2 regions of the Stenotrophomonas sp. YJH_SMC_43 genome follow, and region 2 is predicted to be linked to the other one. Evidence: riboswitches for the same ligand, from Rfam matches in the RefSeq annotation. Region 2 holds a riboswitch; the other holds the start of a gene.
The links. Region 2 has a riboswitch for cobalamin ahead of AC5QAH_RS17460 (epoxyqueuosine reductase QueH). Riboswitches for the same ligand answer to the same signal wherever they lie in the genome.

Region 1: it holds a riboswitch for cobalamin, as region 2 does, so the genes downstream of both, btuB (TonB-dependent vitamin B12 receptor) here and AC5QAH_RS17460 (epoxyqueuosine reductase QueH) in region 2, are expected to answer to the same signal.

What each region holds. Positions count from the first base shown of each region.
Region 1 covers NZ_JCAFVQ010000005.1:166,723-170,708, reverse strand. The annotation lists gene AC5QAH_RS19445 (class I SAM-dependent methyltransferase) at 1-15, shown strand, start outside; gene gph (phosphoglycolate phosphatase) at 80-748, shown strand; gene btuB (TonB-dependent vitamin B12 receptor) at 839-2,683, opposite strand; cobalamin riboswitch at 2,799-3,021, opposite strand; gene AC5QAH_RS19430 (histidine phosphatase family protein) at 3,164-3,742, shown strand; gene AC5QAH_RS19425 (TfoX/Sxy family protein) at 3,832-3,986, opposite strand, start outside.
Region 2 covers NZ_JCAFVQ010000004.1:90,950-94,935, reverse strand. The annotation lists gene purU (formyltetrahydrofolate deformylase) at 1-36, shown strand, start outside; gene pncA (bifunctional nicotinamidase/pyrazinamidase) at 123-749, opposite strand; gene AC5QAH_RS17460 (epoxyqueuosine reductase QueH) at 806-1,492, opposite strand; cobalamin riboswitch at 1,654-1,868, opposite strand; gene AC5QAH_RS17455 (RpoH suppressor) at 2,023-3,870, shown strand.

The sequences.
Region 1 (3,986 bases), on a different contig from region 2:
CGCCGGATCGGCTGAGGCGGATCGGTGCAAAAACCAGCGGCGTACAATGGGCGGCCCCACGTCATGCAGGTGCCGTCCCTTGTCGTATCCGTATCCGCTGGTCGTGTTCGATCTCGATGGCACGCTGGTCGACAGCGCTGCCGATATTGCCGAAGCGCTGAACCGCACGCTGGAGGACATCGGTGTGGCACGCGTACCGGAAGCCACGGTGCTGGGCTGGATCGGCGACGGTGTGCGCCGCCTGGTCGAACAGGCCGTGCATGCCGCGGGTCGTGAGGTCGACCTGGCCGAGGTCATGCCGGTGTTCATGGTGCACTACCGCGAATGCCTGCTGCGTAGCCCGCGCCTGTTCGATGGCGTGGGTGAAGCGCTGGCGCAACTGCGTGCACGCAACGTGCCGCTGGCAATCTGCACCAACAAGCCCGAAGCGCTGGTGCCACCGCTGCTGCAGCACCTGGGCATCGGTGATGCGTTCGCGCTGATACTGGGCGGCGATTCGCTGCCGCAGCGCAAGCCCAGTGGCGAACCGCTGCGGCACATCGCTGCGCACTTCGGGCTGCCGGTGGACGCCTGCCTGATGGTGGGTGATTCGTTGACCGACTACCGCGCCGCCGAAGAGGCAGGCATGCCGATCGCGCTGGTGCGTTACGGCTACCCGCGCGGCCTGGACATGGTCACCGCGCATGCGGTGGCGGTGATCGACGATCTGCGTGAATTGCCGGGGTTGGCCGCCGGCGTCCCGGTGTAGAGCCGAGCCCATGCTCGGCTGCTTTGCTGCCTGAGCCGAGCATGGGCTCGGCTCTACAGAGAAAGCGCCGGGAATGCCCGGCGCGTTTCCTCATTTCGGCTGGTAACGCACGCTCAACTGGTACTCACGGCCGGGCTGGTTGAACCACGCCACGGTCTCGTAGTTGCGGTCGAACACGTTGGCGGCACGCGCCAGCAGCGACCACTCCGGCGTCAGCGCGTACTCGGCGCGCAGGTCCAGCGTGCCGTAACCGCCAACCTTCACCGAGTTGCTGGCATTGTCAAAACGCTTGCCCGCGCCCTGTACGGTCAGGCCGGCGCGGAAATCGCCGAAGCGACGGTCAATGTCCAGGCGCGCAGTCTGCTGTGCACGGCGCGGCAGCCAGTTGTCAAACTGGGTACTGCCGTGGGTGCGGTTGCGCGGGTCGGTGTAGCTCAGCTGCGCGTTGATGTCGAAGCCGGCCAGCAGCACGCCACCGGTCAGCTCGGCACCACGGATGCGCGCCTTCTCCACCTGCTGCATTTTCATCGTGGACGCATCGTAGGTGATCAGGTCATCGATGCGGGTTTCGTACACATCCATGCCCCAGTGCCAGCCCTGGCCCTGCTGCGAAACGCCGAGGTTGGCGCTCTTGGACTTCTCCGGATTCAACGTCGGCACGCCGCTCCACGGGTCGTACAGGTCGCTGAAGGTCGGTGCCTTGAACGCGGTGCCGTAGCTGGCGTTGACGCGCAGGCCGTGGCCCAGTTCCATCGCCCAGCCAACGCTGCCGGTGGCGTGGTTGCCGAACTGCTGGTTGTCGTCGTTGCGGGCGCTGGCCTGCAGTTGGTGGCGGCCGAAGCGGCCCTGGTACTGCACGAACACGCCGGTGTTGCGGCGGCTGTCGACGAGATACCCGGCGCTGCTGCCGTCCAGATTGTCTTCGCTCCAGTCCACGCCGGCACTCAGCAGCTGGCCCTCGGCCACACCGAAGTCACCCTGCAGCGAGGCGCTGTCACGATGGGTCTGCGCGCTGCCAAACACCCCCGGTGCGCCGAAGTTGTCGGACTCATTGTCGCTGCGGCCGACGTTGGCGGTGAACGCCAGGCGCTCCGACGGGGTGTAGCGCACCTTGCCGGCCAGCACCTGCTGGCGGGTCTCGGAGTAGTTGTAGTAGCCGTCGTAATGGTTCTTGCCATCGGCGCGCAGTGCGCTGCCTTCCACGTTCCACTGGTCGTTGAAGCTGTAACCGCCGCGCAGGCTCTTGGACAGGTTGCGGTAGCCGTCGCGGTCGTGCTCGTCGGCAAAGCAGCCCGCGGTGAACACCGAGGAAGAACCGCGGCAGGCATCGATGCCGTCGGAATGCTGGTAGGCGATGTCGGCACCGAACCAGCCGCGCTCGGTGCCGCCACCAATGCCGCCGCTGGCTTCGCGCAGCCCGTTGCTGCCGCCGCCGAGCTGGAAGTGCGGAGCGAAATCGCCCTGGTTGCGGCGGGTGAAGATCTGGATCACGCCACCGATGGCGTCGGCACCGTACAGACTGGACTGCGGGCCGCGAACGATTTCGACGCGCTCGATCTGCGCCAGCGGCAGGTCCTGGTACATGGCCAGGCCGAGGTCGGCACTGTTGATGCGCACGCCGTCGACCAGCACCACGGTGTGGCCCGAGTTGGTGCCGCGCAGGAACAGCGAGCTCTGCTTGCCGAGGCCGCCGGCATTGGTCAGGTTGATGCCGGCGCGGCCGCGCAGCAGCTCCTGCAGCGAGGTGGCCTGGCTGGATTCGATCTGCGCGCGGTCGATCACCTGCGCCGGCGCGATACTGTCCTGCAGCGCGATCGGGGTGCGGGTGGCGGTGACCAGGATCTGGTCGAGCGCAGTGGTGTCATCGGCGGCCTGGGCCAGCGCGGGCAGGGTGGCCAGCACGGCCAGGGACAGCATTCGGGACTGCAGCTTCATGGGGGACTCCAGGTGCCACGCACGCCCGCGTGGCGAAGGGGAGGAGCCGCGAAGGCAGGCATGCGCCGACGCCGCAGCGCAGGCTGCGGTCATCCAGCGCCATGCCCACCGCATCGCGACCTGAGGCTTCCGGGCCGGTCTCCGGGCTTGCCGCCGGGTGGCCTGGGGCCACCGTCCAGGCGCCTTCCCATGCCTGCGGCACAGTGGCGGTGTTGCCTGGAACTGACGTGCTTACCGTTGCGGGGGCAGCGCCGGCCTGGCGTGGAATCACGCGTCACCGGCTTCCCGTTTCAACCTGCCGGCCACGGCCGCAGGTCACCTGGAAGTGCGCGCAGTCTACGGCATCGCAGGCGGCCCGTAGCGCCGCGCGTGCTCGACTGCCTTTGCCGTGCCTTTAGAATGGCCCCTTGATCCCGTGGTGCCGTTGCCGATGTCCGCCTGTTTTCCGCTGTTCCCGCGTCGCCTGTACAGGACGCGCGCATGATCCTCGACCTGGTCCGCCATGCCGGCAACGGTCGCGATGAGTTCCTCGATGGCCGCAACGATCCGCCGCAGCTGGCCCGCCTGCCGCAGGAACTGGTCGACGCCTACGCCGCGCAGCCCTGGGAGCGGGTGATCAGTTCGCCACGGCTGCGCTCGCTGCACACGGCGATGGCCCTGGCCACCCCGCGTGGGCTGGACGTGGAAGCGGACGAGGAATGGGAAGAGCTGGATTTCGGCGATTGGGACGGGCAGTCGCTGTTCGACCTGCCGGAGGATGCACTGGCGGCCTTCCACGCCGATCCGCATGCATTCCCGCCGCCCAACGGCGAAAGCTGGGGCCACTTTGAACGGCGCATCGCGCGCGCGCTCGATCGCCTGCTCGATGAGGACGATCCGGTGCCGACGCTGGTGGTCAGCCATGGTGGCCCGCTGCGCATGGTGCTGTCGCAGGTCTGCGGCCTGCCAATGTCGTTGTGCTGGGCCCTGCGCATCGACCACGGCACGCGCCTGCGGGTGTGGCTGGAACGCGGTGAGGTCGGGCTGGTGGGCGAACTGCTGGAGCTGCAGCAGCCCTGATCTGCTCTTGTAGAGCCGAGCCATGCTCGGCTGCACTTCGATCAGAACAGCCAGCCGAGCGTGGGCTCGGCGCTACAGAAGGGCGCGGCTCAATCCTCGTCCGCGCCCTCGGCAACGCTGTCTTCAGCGTCATCGTCGGCATCGAAGCGCTGCTCATGTACCGGGCCCGACGCCGGGCCGGCTGCCTTCAGCGGATGCGCGGCGATGCGCGCTTCATAGTCCTGCACCAGCGCATCGCGCTGCG
Region 2 (3,986 bases):
CTGCTCAACGGGCATCGCACGGTGGTGTTCCGGTAATCGCCCATCCCGCGTCCGCCGGGCATGGCCCGGCGCTACCCATGGGCGCGATCCGGTAGCGCCGGGCCATGCCCGGCGGTCGCGCGTCAGGCGAGCGCAATCCCCGCCTTGCCCAGCGCCTCGCGCACCATCACGTCGTTGGCTTCGGTCACCGGCTTGGTCAGCTCCCACAGGAACTTCACCCGGAAGCCGGACTTCACTGCGTCCTGCGCGCTCCACAGCACGCAGTAATCGCGGGCCAGGCCGCACACGTGCACTTCGCGGATGCGGCGCTCGTGCAGCCAGCCGGCCAGGCCGGTGGCCGGGCGCTCGCCATCGGGACCGTGGTTCTCGCGGAAGGCGCTGTACGAATCCACCTGTTGGCGCGTGCCCTTGCGCAGGATCAGGTCGGCCACGGTCCAGTCCACGCCCGGGTGCAGGGCGGCACCGGCGCTGCCCTGCACGCAGTGGTCCGGCCACAGGGTCTGCGGCTGCGCGTGCAGCAGGATGGTCTCGAAGGGGCGTTGGCCGGGGTGCTGGCTGGCGAACGAGGCATGGTCGGCCGGGTGCCAGTCCTGTGTCGCCACCACGGTGCGGTAGCGGCGCTGCGCCAGCAGACCGGCAATCGGTACCACCAGCGCATCGCCCTGGTCGCAGGCCAGCGTACCGCCGGGCATGAAGTCTGGCTGCAGGTCGATCACCAGCAGGGCGACATCGGCGGGCAGGGCGGTCATGGCAGGTCCACTACAACGTGAAGGGGCGACCAGCGTGGCCGCCCAGGCGGCACAGGTCAATCGCCCTGCGGCGTCCCAGCGTCCTGCCCGTAGTACAGCAGGCCGATCTTGATCCGCTCGCGGCCATTCTCGCGGCGATGGCGGTTGGCATCGCGCAGCGAGTACACGCAGCCGCAGTACTCCTGCTGGTAGAACTGCTCGCGCTTGCTGATCTCGATCATGCGGCTGGCACCGCCGCCCTTGCGCCAGTTGTAGTCCCAGTACTGCAGGCCCTCGTAGCGCGACGCGGCGCGGATGCCGCAGTCGTTGATCTGCGCCATGTTCTTCCAGCGCGATATGCCCAGCGAAGAACTGATGGTGTCATAGCCGTGTTCGTGCGCGTACAGCGCAGTGCGCTCGAAACGCATGTCGAAGCACATCGTGCAGCGGATGCCGCGTTCGGGCTCGTTCTCCATGCCGCGCGCACGGCTGAACCAGTTGTCGGTGTCGTAGTCGCAGTCGATGAACGGGATGTCGTGCTGCTCGGCGAAGCGGATGTTCTCCTGCTTGCGCAGCTCGTATTCCCTCACCGGGTGGATGTTGGGGTTGTAGAAGAAGATCGCGTAGTCGATCCCGGAGGCGGTGATCGCCTCCATCACTTCGCCGGAGCAGGGCGCGCAGCATGAATGCAGCAGCAGGCGCTTGCCGTCGGCGGGCAGGGTCAGGGTGGGACGTTGGAGCTCGGTCATCGTCAGGTACCGCATGGACCGCCGGCAACGGCGGTGGCCCATGCATCAGCGCGTGGGTGAACAGGTCTGGCCGGATACCGTGAAAAGGACGCGCGCGGCCGCATCGCCTGCACGCGCAGGACAACGACGGCCCCGGCAACCTCCCCGCGGAGATTCCAGGTCGAATCAGGGGACGGTCGTGTCCCCCGGCCGGGGCCGGTATTCGGGCTGATGGACACGGGTCGCAGCCCACCTACTACCTGCCGCTTCCCAGGCGCGAGCCCAGTGCTGTTGGCAGGATTCGTTTCCATTCACCGCTGCGGGGCAGCTCCGGAATGGGCGCGCGAGGCGCCTTCACCGGATTCCCGTTTAAATCCCGGCCGCCATCAATGCCACGGCCGGGATACCTTCGGCGTGCCCACGGTGGACGCGTCGAGGCCAATGGTCAAGGGCCAATCAAAGCGCAGGGCGATGGCTCGTTTCTCAGGCTGTGAGAGCCCCTCTTGCCATACTGTGCATCGACAGACGGGAGGTGGCTCGTGGCGGCGAAGTACTGCGATCTGGTCATGAAAGGCGGCATCACCAGCGGCATCGTGTACCCCAATGCGGTACTGGCGCTGGCGCGCGAGTATCGCTTCAAGAGCATCGGCGGCACCTCGGCCGGCGCTATTGCTGCGGCGGTGGCGGCCGCGGCGGCCTGCGGTGATCGCCGCCAGCAGGCTGGCGAGCACCTGCCTGGCGATGCCGGCTATGGCGGGTTGTCGGCGGTGTCGGCGCAGCTGTCGCGGCGCGGCTTCATCTACAGCCTGTTCCAGCCGGCGCGTGGCGCGCACGCGGCCTATCGGCTGCTGGTGACGCTGACCGGCAATGCCAGCCTGCCGCGTAAGCTGCTGTGCCTGGCCATTGCCGTGTTCGAGATCGCACCGCTGGAAGTGCTGGTGTCGCTGGCGTTGCTGCTCGGGCTGGGCTGGTGGGGTGGTGGCTGGAGCGGCGTGGCCGCCACGCTGCTGCCGTCGCTGCTGTGCGCTTACGGTGCCGGCGTGGCCGGTGCCGCGCTGCGGGTGGCGCGGGTGGCGCGTCGCAATCTGCTGGGCCTGTGCAGCGGCCTCGGCCGTGATGCACGCACGCCGGCGTTGACCGAGTGGCTGCACGAGTGCCTGCAGCAGTTGTCCGGCAAGCCGCTGGATGCACCGCTTACCTTCGCCGACCTGCACGATGCGCCGCGCTATGCCGGCGAGCCGGACAGCCCGCATGCGATCAGCCTGCAGATGATCACCACCTGTGTGTCGCACAACGAGCCGCGTACGCTGCCGCTGGGTGGCGCGCAGTTCTGGTTCCTGCGCGAGGAGTTCGAGCAGCTGTTCCCGGCCAGCGTGGTGCAGTGGCTGGTGGATCAAGCTAGCCCGCCGTTGGAGGTGGAGGGGCGACGGTACTACCACCTGCCGCAGGGCCCGAAGCTGCCGGTGCTGGTGGCCACGCGCATGAGCCTGAGCTTCCCGTTGCTGATCAGCGCGGTGCCGCTGCATGAGCCCTCGCGCCGCGAGCGTCGCTGCGAACCCACTGCGCCTGCGGCCGACCAGGAGCACAACGTGGCCGACAGCATGGAAGGGCTGACCAGTGCCGGGCAGACCTGTGGCCCGGTGATCACCGCCTTCCGCATCTGCTGGTTCTCCGATGGCGGCATCAGCAGCAACTTCCCGATCCATCTGTTCGATGCCGCCTTGCCGCGCTGGCCGACCTTCGCCATCAACCTGGTCTACCCGCAGCACGCCGAAGACGTGAGCCATGGCAGCAGCGGCCGCCAGTCGCTGGAACACGCGGTGTTCCTGCCCACGGAAAACCGTCATGGCTGGCAGCGGACCTATCAGTCGATCGCCACGCCGCTGGCGGCCGCGGAACTGGGGCGTTTCCTGTTCGCGGTGGTGGCGACCATGCAGAACTGGCGCGATCTGCTGCAGGCGCGCGCGCCGGGTTACCGCGACCGCATCGTGCACGTCAGCCTGCAGGGCGACGAAGGCGGCATGAACCTGGACATGCCGCAGGAGGTGCTGACCCGCATCGCCGACAAGGGCAGCCTGGCGGGCGCGCGCTTCTGCTCATTCTCGTTCGAGAACCACTACTGGATCCGCTGGCGCAACCTGGCCTCGGCCTACCAGCGCTACACGCTGGAAGTGGCGCGCACCGATGACCCGGCGCAGCAGGTGCTGGCCTACCGCGCGGCGTACGCGATGGTTGCCACTGGCCAGCCGACGCCACCGTCATACAAGCTGGGTTCGGAAGACAAGCGGCTGGCCTCGCAGCAGCTGTGGGGGTTGATGGTCGAACAGGGTCGCAGCTGGGAGGACCTCGGCCCCGACCTCACCGACGGCGCACCGCGCCCGTTGCCGCAGATGAAGGTGACGCCGATCTACTGACCCGGTAGTAGATCCACGCCTTGCGTGGATGGAACCCCATCGAAATCGAATATTTCGAACGTTCATCGAAGAACATCCACGCATGGCGTGGATCAAGCGTGTCGACCAAGGTCGAC